3 regions of the Moritella sp. 5 genome follow, and region 1 is predicted to be linked to each of the others. Evidence: predicted binding sites of a transcription regulator. Region 1 holds the regulator's gene; each other region holds the start of a gene.

Region 1 (4,296 bases):
TATGATGAAAATGCGCAAGCGACATGGAAGATCAAAGCGAAAGAAGGTAACTTCAGTAGTGACGATGTAGCAACACTACGAAACGATGTTGTCATCAAAAATATGAAAAAAAGTGATTATATTGATGTCATTACTACCAGTTATTTACAATTAGAACTTGCCGAAAATTTGGTGCATAGCGATCAGTTAATTACCATTTCAGGGGACTTATTTCATCAAACAGGTGTCGGACTTGAAGGTGATTTAAAGCAAGAATACATGACTATCCTTAAGCAAGTTGAAGCGATTTATACTAATGATGAAAAAATATAAAGTTTTACTATTAACATTATTCATGAGTAATTCAGCACTCGCGCTAGAGTCTGATTTTCAAGAAGATGTTACCGTAACTTCCAAGCGTCAAGAAGTTTTCATTAAAGAGAACCGAGTAATCTTTTATGATAGTGTAGTGGTTACCCAAGGCACGATATTAATTCATGCCGATAAACTCACGGTCTTAAGCACTGGCGAAAAAGGCACTGAAATCATGATTGCCACAGGTAGTCCAGCCACGTTTTATCAAGAGCTTGATGACGGTAAAAAGATTAATACCGAGTCAGAAGAGATCCGTTATGAGCTTGGCAAAAAACGCTTAACCTTGTCAAAAAATGCACATTTACGCCAAGCTGATAGCGAAGTTAAAAGTGAAAAAATTATCTACCAAATTGACAAACAAGAAATGATAGCCGAAAGCGGCAATCATGAATCCGATCGCGTGATCACTATTTTCACTCCTGAAGACAACAAAACTAATTAGAGTAGATGAATTCATATGGCACGTTTAAAAGTATCACACTTAGCAAAAAGTTATAACAAACGAAAAGTTGTGTCAGATGTGAGTCTCGAAGTTGAGTCAGGCCAAATTGTTGGTTTACTCGGGCCTAATGGCGCAGGTAAAACCACCACCTTTTATATGGTAGTTGGCTTGGTTAAACGAGATCATGGACAAATCTTCATTGATGACCAAGAATTAACACATGAGCCAATGCACATTCGTGCACAACAAGGTATTGGTTACTTACCCCAAGAAGCGTCTATTTTTCGTCGTTTATCGGTAACGAAAAATATCATGGCAATCTTAGAGTTACGAACTGAACTCACCCGTTTCGAACGTGAAGAAAAGTTAGAAGAATTATTAGAAGAGTTCCATATCACCCATATTCGCGATAGTTTAGGTATGAGCTTATCGGGTGGTGAGCGCCGCCGTGTTGAGATTGCTCGCGCGCTCGCGGCAGATCCAAAGTTTATTTTATTAGATGAACCTTTTGCTGGCGTTGATCCAATCTCGGTAGGTGATATTAAAAAAATTATTCAGCATCTGCGCGATCGTGGTTTAGGGGTATTAATTACCGACCATAACGTACGTGAAACACTCGATGTATGTGAACACTCTTATATTGTGAGCCATGGACACTTGATCGCATCTGGTACTTCTGAAGAGATTTTATCCAACGAAAAAGTAAAAGAAGTATACCTAGGTGATCAATTCCGACTATAGTTTGATATTGATACGTTACCGCATTTAAGGAAGAGAGAGTAGTCGTTAGATGAAGCCATCATTACAACTTCGTATGAGTCAATCTCTGGCAATGACGCCACAGTTACAACAAGCGATTCGATTATTACAATTATCGACCTTGGAGTTACAGCAAGAGATTCAAGAAGCATTAGACAGTAATCCGCTACTGGAACAAGAAGATCCCAACACAGCTCAACCAAACGATGCAGAAAGTAGTGATGGACATAATTCAGATAATAACGACACCGTTACCGATGCCAGCCAAATAGAAGTTAGTGATGCGCTAGCCAGTGAAGCCATGCCAGATGAATTACCTAATGACAGTAATTGGGATGATGTCTACACCCCTCAAATACAGACTCACAGCAGTGCGGGCAGCAGTATTGATGGTTTAGACCAAGTCTATCAAGGTGAGACCAGCGAAGGCTTATACGAGCATCTCATGTGGCAAATGGAATTAACCCCATTTTCTGACACCGATCGTGCTATTGCAGTTGCGATTATTGATGGCATTGATGATCATGGTTACCTTAATCAGACTTGTGAAGATATCCTGTCTAGCGTCAATAACGGTCACCAAGAACTTAGCGACAGCAGTAACGAAAATAGTGAAGAGCAAGTTGAATTAGACGAAATAGAAGCAGTATTAAAGCGTATTCAACATTTCGATCCCATCGGCGTTGCAGCGCGTTCATTACAAGAATGTTTATTGATCCAACTTCAGCATTTACCTAAAAACACACCTTGGTTAACAGAATGTCAGCAAATAATTCAGTCTCACATGGATTTATTAGGCAATCGCGACTACCGTCAATTAAGCCGTAAGACAAAATTAAAAGAACCACAGCTTAAAGAGATCATGCAATTAATTCAGAGTCTAGAACCCAGACCTGGCAATGTTATTGATCAGACTGAAGGGCTTTATGTAATTCCCGATGTTTTAGTAAAGAAAAAAAATAATCAGTGGGTAGTCGAGTTAAATCCTGACATTGTGCCAAGATTAAAAGTGAACAATGAATATTCAAACTTGTCGACAAGCAATCGTAATAGCAGCGATGGGCAGTTTATTCGAACGCATGTACAAGAAGCTAAATGGTTTATTAAAAGCTTAGATAGCCGTAATGAAACCTTACTAAAAGTAACGAAAAGTATTGTTCAACGACAAATTGATTTTTTTGAATATGGCGATGAAGCCATGAAACCTATGGTTTTAAATGATGTTGCCGAAGAAGTGGAAATGCACGAGTCAACCATTTCACGGGTAACAACGCAGAAGTTTATGCATACACCACGTGGTATTTTTGAACTTAAGTTTTTCTTTTCAAGCCATGTAAGTACTGACAATGGCGGAGAATGTTCATCAACTGCTATTCGAGCATTAATAAAAAAATTGGTCGCGGCAGAAAATGTCATTAAACCATTAAGTGACAGCAAGATTGCTGATTTACTTGCTGATCAAGGTATCAAAGTGGCTAGACGTACGATTGCAAAATATCGGGAGGCACTAAGTATACCACCGTCTAATCAGCGTAAAAGCCTATTATAAGGCTAATCCAACCTTCATAGGGGAGACATATATGCAAATTAATTTAACCGGTAGACATGTAAACATTACAGACTCACTGAAAGATTATGTTGATAGCAAGTTTTCCAAATTAGAACGGCATTTTGATCATATAAACAATATCCATGTGATTTTAAATGTCGAAAAATTACTTCAAATTGCAGAAGCAAAAATACATTTAAATGGGGGGGAGATCTTTGCCGTGCATGAACACAATGACATGTATGCCGCAATTGATGGCTTACTGGATAAGCTCGATCGCCAAGTGATTAAGCATAAAGAGAAGTTGATTCGTCATTAATTTTAATCTCGCCACAGATAACCTAAAGGAAAACCACTTTTTCCTTTAGGTATTAATGCTTCTGACATAATTAAAACATATCATATCCAAATCAATTGCGGGATAATGAACCCATTATTTTATATCGCTGTGAGGATAAAAGATGAAATTAATAATAGTCAGCGGCCAGTCAGGATCTGGTAAATCAATTGCATTACGCGTGCTTGAAGATCTAGGCTACTATTGCGTAGATAACCTACCAGTAAAATTACTACCACAACTGCTAAAAGCCTTAAATGACCAAACCGAAAAAGTGGCAGTGAGTATTGATGTCCGTAACTTACCGACAGAAAAAAAAGAATTAAACGACATAATTACAGAGTTAAGAACGAGCACCGATCTGACTAGTTTATTTCTTGATACTAACCAGTCAGTCCTTATCAAGCGTTATAGTGAAACCAGACGCCTTCATCCATTAACAAAAGATGAGCTATCTCTATCACAAGCGATTGAAATAGAAAAAAAACGATTAAGCCCTTTAGCGTTACTTGCTGATTTAAAAATCGATACTACTGAACTCAATATTCATGAACTCAGTGAACAGATTAAAGAACGTATTTTAGGAAAAAAAAACAACCAACTTGTCTTAGTATTTCAATCATTTGGTTTTAAACATGGTCTACCTATGGATGCCGATTATGTATTTGATGTCCGTTTTCTACCAAATCCCCATTGGATCCCAGAATTAAAACCTTACACAGGTCTTGATGAACCCGTCATTAAATACCTGAGCCAACAGCCTGATGTCATGAGCTTTTCACAACAGATTGAAAACTTACTCACGACTTGGTTGCCAATGTTAGAAAAAAATAACCGCAGTTATGTCACCGTTGC
Region 2 (4,296 bases), 980 kb from region 1:
TATACAGCACCTCAAAGGTAAGTCTGAGGCTAAACGTATTGAACATTTGACTGAGTATCAGTGGAATGACGATGCGAATAATGACCCTTATGCCGTTATGATCTGAAATTATTTAATCTTGTCTGTTTTGTTTGAGCAGTAATCCACCTATGATGATTAATATCATATTTTTTTATCTACCTTTTCTTCTAAAGTGAAAATTTCCTTGTTCTCTATGGATGCGAGGATTAGTGTAATGATAATTATTTTCATTTGCTGGTCGGTTTTTTGGCTGGGCAGTACTATTGATATCAGGTGAAGTGAATTATGGATACAAATTTAAAGTTTAAAGTTAATCATTGGATTAAAAACGATCCCGATCCCCGTACTCGACAGGAATTACAGGCGCTTCTTGATATCAATAATGAAGCTGAGTTACAGCAACGATTTTCGGGTAGACTCGCATTTGGTACTGCTGGGCTGCGTGGTATTGTTGCCGCTGGTCCTATGAGAATGAATCGCTTAGTAGTGCAACAAACTTCTGCGGGTTTAGGTGCATACCTTAAACAACAGGTAAAAGATATTGAGATTCGAGGTGTTGTCATTGGATACGATGGCCGCCATGATTCAAAGCAGTTTGCCCACGATGCTGCAGGTGTACTCGCTGCAATGGGAATTAAAGTTTATTTGACCAGTAAGGTAGCGCCGACACCGTTAGTTGCATTTGGGGTAACTCACCTTAATGCCGCTGCGGGTATTGTCGTAACTGCTAGCCATAATCCGCCTCAGTATAATGGGTATAAGGTATATTGGGGGAACGGTACACAGATCATTCCGCCTCATGATTCAGGAATCGCAGCATGTATAGATAAGGCAGCAACAGAAAGTATTCGTTTACTGACACTTGAAGCCGCGTGTGCTGAAGGTCGACTCATTATGCTGGAGGATGATTACTATCAAAGCTACCGCCAAGGGATAAAGGATGCGGCTGTGCTGCAGAATCATACCCGGCCAGAGTTAGTGAGCCTATCCTATACCGCCATGCATGGTGTTGGCGCCGAAATGGCCGAAACAGTGCTTAACGATGCTGGTATATCTCAGGTTTATTCGGTGGCGTTGCAGCGAGAACCTGATGGCGATTTTCCGACAGTAAATTTTCCTAATCCTGAAGAGAAAGGAGCAATGGACCTCGTTATTGCCGAGGCGCAGAAGTATGATGCAACGCTGGCTTGTGCTAACGATCCTGATGCGGATAGGTTTGCTGTGGCAGTGCGTACAGAGACAGGCAAGTACCAGATGCTCACTGGCGATCAGGTCGGCGTATTATTGGGTCATTACCTCATGAATCATGCAAGTGAACATAATCGTTTAACTTGCACAACGATTGTTTCCTCTAGTTTATTATCGAAAGTAGCAGCGAGCTTAGGTGCGACTTGTTTGACAACTCTGACTGGTTTTAAGTGGTTAACGAATGTGGCTATGGCGGAGCAAAGTGATGATAACCAGTGTCTGTTTGCCTATGAAGAAGCCTTAGGCTATATGGTTGGCTCTATGGTATGGGATAAAGATGGTTTATCTGCACTCGTGGCATTTGCCCAGTTAACGGCAGAATTGGCTAGCCAAGGACAGACTGTTTGGGATCGGTTAGAAGAGATTTATCGTGAGCATGGGTTTCACTTAAACACTCAGGTGAGTATAGCCCTTCAACCGACGACGCCGAACATTGGGGATTGTCTGCGTAAAAATCTACCGACAGAGATTGCTAATAAGCAGGTTTTGAGTACGGATGATATTAGCAGCGGTCTACGAATCTTTAAAGATGGCTCTACAGAGTTAATTGATTTACCTGCTAGTGATGTGCTTATCTTCAAGTTAGCAGGTGGCTCGCGCGTTATTGTTAGGCCGTCAGGCACTGAACCTAAAATCAAATGTTATTATGAAGTGGTCGAAACCATGACCGCTGAAGATAGTTTAGATAGTGTTCAGGCTCGAGCTCAGGCCGAGATGGATGCCTTTATTTTGGTTCATCAGGCATCATTGCCTCAGTAAGTCGACTTTTATTATTATGATTTAGCGCACTAATTTGGTGCGCTTAGCTATTTCAAGCACTACTATCGTCCTTTAAAACCTTATTTCAAAGTACTAAAATTTACTGTAACCCTTATTTTCACGTATTTTAAATACATTTTCCTTGTGATCTACGCCTACTTCCCCCAAAACTATAGACTTGGCTGAATTTTTGCTTTATCTATATATAAATGAATATGCGTAAACAAGGATGAACATATGCAGAAGCTAAAACAAATACCCAAGTGGGTTAAAACGACATGTCCTTATTGCGGTACCGGTTGTGGTGTCGAAGCGCAAGTAAATCAAGATAATTCCGTTACTATTCGTGGTGATGAATCACACCCAACCAATTTAGGTAATCTTTGCTCTAAAGGATTAACGCTAGCCGATACCCTAGTCCCAGAAGGACGTCTTACCGAATGTTATATTCGTGGCCAAGCGCAGAGTATGGAAACCACATTAAGCTATGTTGCATCATCGTTTAACAAAGTGATTGCCGAGCACGGCCCTGATGCTGTAGCCTTTTATGTATCGGGTCAGTTACTTACCGAAGATTACTATATTGCCAACAAATTGATGAAAGGTTTCATCGGCAGCAGTAATATTGATTCTAATTCACGTCTGTGCATGTCTTCTGCTGTTGTCGCTCATAAACGAGCTTTTGGTGAAGATGCAGTACCTGCCTGTTATGCCGATATTGAAGAAGCTGAACATATTTGTTTAGTGGGCTCGAATCTCGCTTGGTGTCATCCCATTTTATTCCGCCGTATTAAACAGGCTAAAATGGCAAATCCGAATTTGAAAATAACTGTCATCGACCCGCGTCGCACGGACACCTGTGATATAGCGAGTTTGCATTTAGCCATTCGACCGGGTACGGATGTCGCACTTTACAATGGTTTGTTAGAATTTCTTGATCAAGAAAATGCATGTGACCTCAATTATATCGCTCAACATACCGAAGGTTTTGAAGAAGCACTCGCGTCTGCTTATCAATCAACACCAAGTTGGGCTGAACTGGCTGAATTCTGTAATCTTGAACTCGATACCATGATGGCTTTCTTCCGTCGCTTTACTGATATTGATAAAACCTTGACGCTATTTAGTCAAGGTGTGAATCAGTCGACCAGTGGTACGAACAAAGTAAATGCAATTATTAACTGTCACTTAGCGACAGGCCGCGTTGGTAAACCGGGCGCTAGTCCATTTTCTGTGACCGGTCAGCCTAATGCCATGGGGGGCCGTGAAGTGGGTGGCCTTGCCAGTATGCTAGCCGCGCACATGGATTTTACCCCTGAAAGTCATGCACTGGTGAGTGAATTCTGGCATACCGATAAATTGGCGACAAATACTGGTGCCAAAGCCATTGATATGTTTGACCAAGTGCACGAAGGCAAGATTAAAGCAATTTGGATTATGGGTACCAATCCTGTTGTAAGCTTACCAGATTCTGACAAAATTCAGCAGGCGTTATTAAATTGCCCGCTGGTGGTTGTCTCTGATTGTATTGCTAAATCAGATACCATCGCCTGTGCCGATGTATTGTTACCTGCGCAGGGGTGGGGTGAAAAAACCGGTACCGTGACTAACTCAGAGCGCTGTATATCGCGTCAACGTGGTTTCTTACCGAGTGTGGGTGAAGCAAAAGCCGATTGGTGGTTATTAGCAGAGGTAGCCAAACGCATGGGGTTTGGTAAAGCATTTAGTTTTGACAGCGAAGCAGACGTATTTTCTGAATATGCGCAGATGACCGGATTTAAACAAGACACTTTATCGCGAGGTTTAGATATCGCGGTATTAGCAGAACAAGATTATCAAGAGCACCAGCCTATGCAGTGGCCAATACATGGTGATAAGTCACAAGCACGATTATTTACTGATGGCCAGTTTTCAACACCGTCAGGTAAAGCTAATTTTATTTCGCTTTATTATAAATCAGCGGCAAGTGAAGTCTGTAAAGATTACCCCATGATCTTAAATACGGGTCGTAACCGTGACCAATGGCACAGCATGAGCCGAACAGGGTTAGCAACAAAACTTAACGGTCATATGCCTGAACCGTTATTGTCGATTAACCCACAAGATCTCACTGAACGTGGGATCGCGGATGGCAGCTTAGTCGCGGTCGAAAGTTTACAAGGTAAGTTACTGGTACGTACACATGCCACGGTGAGTCAAAACCCGGGTGAGTTGTTTTTACCTATTCACTGGAGTCGCCAAAATGCCAGTGCAGGTGTCATTTCTAGT
Region 3 (4,296 bases), 760 kb from region 1:
GCCCAATTACCGACCAAATCGCGTTGATGATCTCAGATATTGAGATGCCAGAAATGGATGGTTATACACTTACTGCAGAAGTGAGAAATGATCAGTCATTGAATGGTTTATATATTATTTTACATACGTCGTTAAGTGGTGTGTTTAATCAGGCGATGGTAACTAAAGTTGGCGCAAACGATTTTATCGCAAAATTTAATCCAGATGAACTTGCGGGTGCGGTTTTAAAAGCATTAAAAGCAGCAGACCCTAGCTAGGGAATAGTTGTATTGAATAAATGTATTTTCATATAGAAAGTTGAGTAAAAAATAGTGCAAACATTGTCAAATGAAGTTTATACCCGTTTTAGTGAATTTCTTGAAATTCAGTGCGGTATTGTATTAGGGCAAAATAAACAATATTTAGTTAAAAGTCGCTTATTGCCACTATTGGCAAAGCATAAAATGACCAGTTTAACTGAGCTAGTACAAAAATCGATGACTATGTTAGCGCGTGATTTACGTAATGATGTTATTGATGCGATGACCACTAATGAAACGTTGTGGTTTCGTGATGTTTACCCGTTTGAGTATTTACAGGCTCAGATCTTACCTGAATTTATTAATAAAGGTCAGCCAATTAAGATCTGGTCTGCCGCCTCTTCATCTGGACAAGAACCATTTTCGATTGCCATGTCAGCGATTGAAACACAAGAAAAGCTCAAACGTTTAGTTAAACCTAATGTGCAAATTATTGGTACGGATATATCACCGACAATGATTCAGCACTGTAAGGAGGGGGTATATGACCGCTTAGCGCTTGGTCGTGGTTTGTCTCCTGAACGTAAGCGTCAGTTTTTTACGACACTACCTGATGATAAAATGCAGGTGAATCGTGACGTGCAGCAGTTAACGACATTTCGTGAAATAAATTTATTGGAAAGCTATGCTTTGCTCGGTAAGTTCGATATTATTTTTTGTCGTAATGTACTGATTTACTTTTCCCCAAAGATTAAAAGTCAGATCCTTAATCAATTTGCAGGATCATTAAAGCCGGGTGGGTACCTATTCTTAGGCGCATCAGAATCCTTGACTGGGTTAACGGATAAGTTTGAAATGGTCCGTTGTAATCCAGGGATCGTATATAGATTAAAATAGCTTATTTTATGACGGTTACTGTTTGAACATGGATGTTCGTTTATTGGCTATAATTGATCGCCATAAACCGTCAAAAAATTGATTTAACAGTTTATCTTTAGATAGCCTCCTGTATTTCCTCTCATGCCTTTAAATTACAATGTTAATAAAAACCACCTTTAGATAAGATTAAGGTGCTGATTTTAAAGTTATTATTTATTTTTAATTTATAGAGTAAATAAAGCAGTTCTATAATTACCTATTTTGGCACATATGTTGCTTTCATCATTTGTATCATCGTAATTATCCTGCGATTGATTACGATATAAATGTGATAGGAGGCGTTCATGGCTATTAATTTTGATAATGCATTGGGTATACACCAATATTCTGTTGGCGTAAGAGAGCGTCGTGCAGAGGTATTAGCCAGTAATATTGCTAATGCAGACACGCCAGGGTTTAAAGCGAAAGACTTAAGCTTTAAGGATGCACTTGCTAGTGCGACCCAAGGCAGTAGTTTTAATTTATCAAAAACTAGTGAGCGTCATATATCAGGCGGCAGAGGTATGGCGTCTGATGTTCAATATAGAATTCCGAATCAACCCGATACTGGTGACGGTAATACAGTTGATGTACAAACTGAGCGTGCGAGTTTTATGCAAAATAGCATGGAATATCAGGCATCACTGTCATTTTTAAGCAGTAAAATTCAAACTATGCGCAAGGCAATTAAAGGACAATAATTATGAGCTTATTTCGAGTCTTTGACGTTGCCGGTTCGGCAATGAGTGCACAATCGGTTCGTTTAAATACAACCGCGAGTAATCTTGCTAACGCGAATAGTGTGAGTAGTAGCGCCGGTGAGACCTATAAAGCGCGTTATCCTATTTTCCAAGCTCAATTTGATCAAGCTAATGCTGCGCAAAATGAAGCAGTTGGCGTGAATGTTGCAGGGATTGTAGAAAGTGATGCGCCATTAGTTAATGAATTTAATCCAAATCATCCATTAGCTGACGAAAATGGCTATGTATATCGTCCGAATGTAAACGTAATGGAAGAGATGGCAAACATGATTAGTGCATCTCGTTCATACCAAACTAACGTGCAAATAGCTGATTCTGCTAAACAAATGTTGAATAAGACATTAACGTTAGGTCAAGGTTAATAGAGGGTATTTGGCTGTGACGACAATTAATAACAGTAATAATATAGCTGACTTCAGCAGTCAGTTTAAAGCAGAAAAAAAAGATGCGGCAGAGCAAGCGGCAGAAACTACCCGCAAAGAGCTAGGTCAAGAAGACTTTTTCTCGTTACTTACACAAGAATTAGCTTATCAAGATCCGTTCAAACCGGTAGAAAACTCAGACATGGTGGCGCAAATGGCGTCATTTACTACTGCTGATGGTATTTCTAATATGGATAGCAAGTTTGAGCAGCTAAATACGATCATGAGCTCAAACCAAGCGCTGCAGGCATCGAGTCTGGTCGGTACTAAAGTATTGGCCCCAGCATCGTCAGCATTTTTGTCTGAAGGTGAGGATGTATCTGGTCGTATTGAATTACCACAGAGCGCACCAAATTTGCGTTTACAAATTGCCAATCAAGTTGGTGAAGTTGTTAAAGTGCTCGATATGGGTGAACAAAAAAGTGGTGCTATTGCCTTTAATTGGGATGGTACAGACATGAACGGCAAGAAAGTGGCGGAAGGAAGTTACCGCTTAAAAGCATCTGCATCGATAGACGGCAATGCACAAGACCTTAAAATATCAAGTTTTCAGCATGTCGAAAGTGTGAATATTGGTAATACAGGTAACGGTATTATGCTGAACTTGAAAGGTATGGGTAGTCTTCCTCTGAGCGAAGCAACAGAAGTTGCAGCTAAAACTTACTAATTTATTGAATAAGGACATCTTATGTCATTTAACATCGCCTTGAGTGGGATTAACGCTGCTCAGAAAGACCTTAATACAACGGCAAATAATATTGCTAACGTTAACACCACGGGTTTTAAAGAGTCTCGCGCCGAGTTTGGTGATGTTTATGCAACATCGATTTTCTCAAATGCAAAAACCTCTGTTGGTAACGGTGTGGCAACGGCTCATGTTGCACAACAGTTCCAACAAGGTAGTTTGAACTTTACCGATAACTCACTTGATTTGGCGATTAACGGTAATGGTTTCTTCGTTATGTCTGATGGACTTGAGTCTATGGACCGTAATTATACGCGTGCAGGTGCCTTTAAGCTTGATGCAAATAGTTTTGTGACTAATTCAGCGGGTAATTATCTGCAAGTTTATGATGTTAATGACGATGGATCACCAAAAGCGGTGAGTATGGCGTCAACCAAACCGCTACAAATCCCCGATACAGCAGGTGTGCCAGAGTCAACGCGCAATGTTGATATGACGATGAATTTACCGGCTACATCACCAGGATTAGACCCATTGAAATTTGATCCCGCAGACAGTGGCACCTATACTTCTGCGACGTCTGTTTCTATTTATGATTCGTTAGGTGAGTCACATACCTTATCAACTTATTACGTAAAAGATGGCTCTGCGGGTGCACCAGCAAACTCTTGGTTAGAGTTTAACTATGTGGATGATCAACCTCTTAATATTGTTGGTGGTCAGGCTGTTGCATCGGCTCCGGGAACTCCAGTAAAACCGACCGCGATGCGAATGACATTTGATTCATCAGGACTATTGCAACAGCAACTCCCTGCGATCGCAGAGACCTTGCCACTAGGCGCTATTTTAACTAACGGTGCGGATACCACTCAGACGATTAAACTTAATATCAATAACCCGACTCAGTTTGCGTCTGCATTTGAAGTTTCTAAGCTTGAGCAAGATGGGGCTACTGTGGGTCGATTAACGGGGATTGATATTGGCCCGGATGGTATGGTTGCGGCGAGCTACAGTAATGGTCGTAATGACAAGTTGGGTATGATTGCGATGGCTAAGTTTGCCAATGAACAAGGCTTGAGTCAGACGGGTGATACGGGCTGGCGTGCATCACAACTTTCGGGCGCTGCGATTGCTGGCGAAGCCAACTCAGGTACCTTTGGTAAGATTAATTCATCGGCACTAGAACAGTCTAATGTAAACTTGACCAGTGAGCTTGTTAACTTAATTACGGCACAACGTAACTACCAAGCCAATTCAAGAACATTAGAGGT

Evidence for each region. Region 1 encodes sigma-54, which starts transcription at its own class of promoters, with help from an activator protein. Its sites were predicted from a motif close to GTTGGCACGNNNNTNGNNT; they were not measured.
Region 2: HWV01_RS05635 (nitrate reductase) is a predicted target of sigma-54. The motif match lies at 2,206-2,224, and genes of this name have one in related genera.
Region 3: flgB (flagellar basal body rod protein FlgB) is a predicted target of sigma-54. The motif match lies at 1,379-1,397, and genes of this name have one in related genera.

Annotation. Positions count from the first base shown of each region.
Region 1 covers NZ_CP056122.1:237,919-242,214, reverse strand. Annotated here, with positions in the region: gene lptC (LPS export ABC transporter periplasmic protein LptC) at 1-312, shown strand, start outside; gene lptA (lipopolysaccharide transport periplasmic protein LptA) at 335-796, shown strand; gene lptB (LPS export ABC transporter ATP-binding protein) at 812-1,537, shown strand; gene HWV01_RS01125 (RNA polymerase factor sigma-54) at 1,587-3,104, shown strand; gene hpf (ribosome hibernation promoting factor) at 3,136-3,423, shown strand; gene rapZ (RNase adapter RapZ) at 3,566-4,296, shown strand, end outside.
Region 2 covers NZ_CP056122.1:1,218,040-1,222,335, forward strand. Annotated here, with positions in the region: gene HWV01_RS05625 (DJ-1/PfpI family protein) at 1-106, shown strand, start outside; gene HWV01_RS05630 (phospho-sugar mutase) at 307-2,028, shown strand; gene HWV01_RS05635 (nitrate reductase) at 2,266-4,296, shown strand, end outside.
Region 3 covers NZ_CP056122.1:1,000,178-1,004,473, forward strand. Annotated here, with positions in the region: gene HWV01_RS04580 (chemotaxis protein CheV) at 1-257, shown strand, start outside; gene HWV01_RS04585 (protein-glutamate O-methyltransferase CheR) at 312-1,136, shown strand; gene flgB (flagellar basal body rod protein FlgB) at 1,463-1,858, shown strand; gene flgC (flagellar basal body rod protein FlgC) at 1,861-2,280, shown strand; gene HWV01_RS04600 (flagellar hook assembly protein FlgD) at 2,297-3,007, shown strand; gene flgE (flagellar hook protein FlgE) at 3,029-4,296, shown strand, end outside.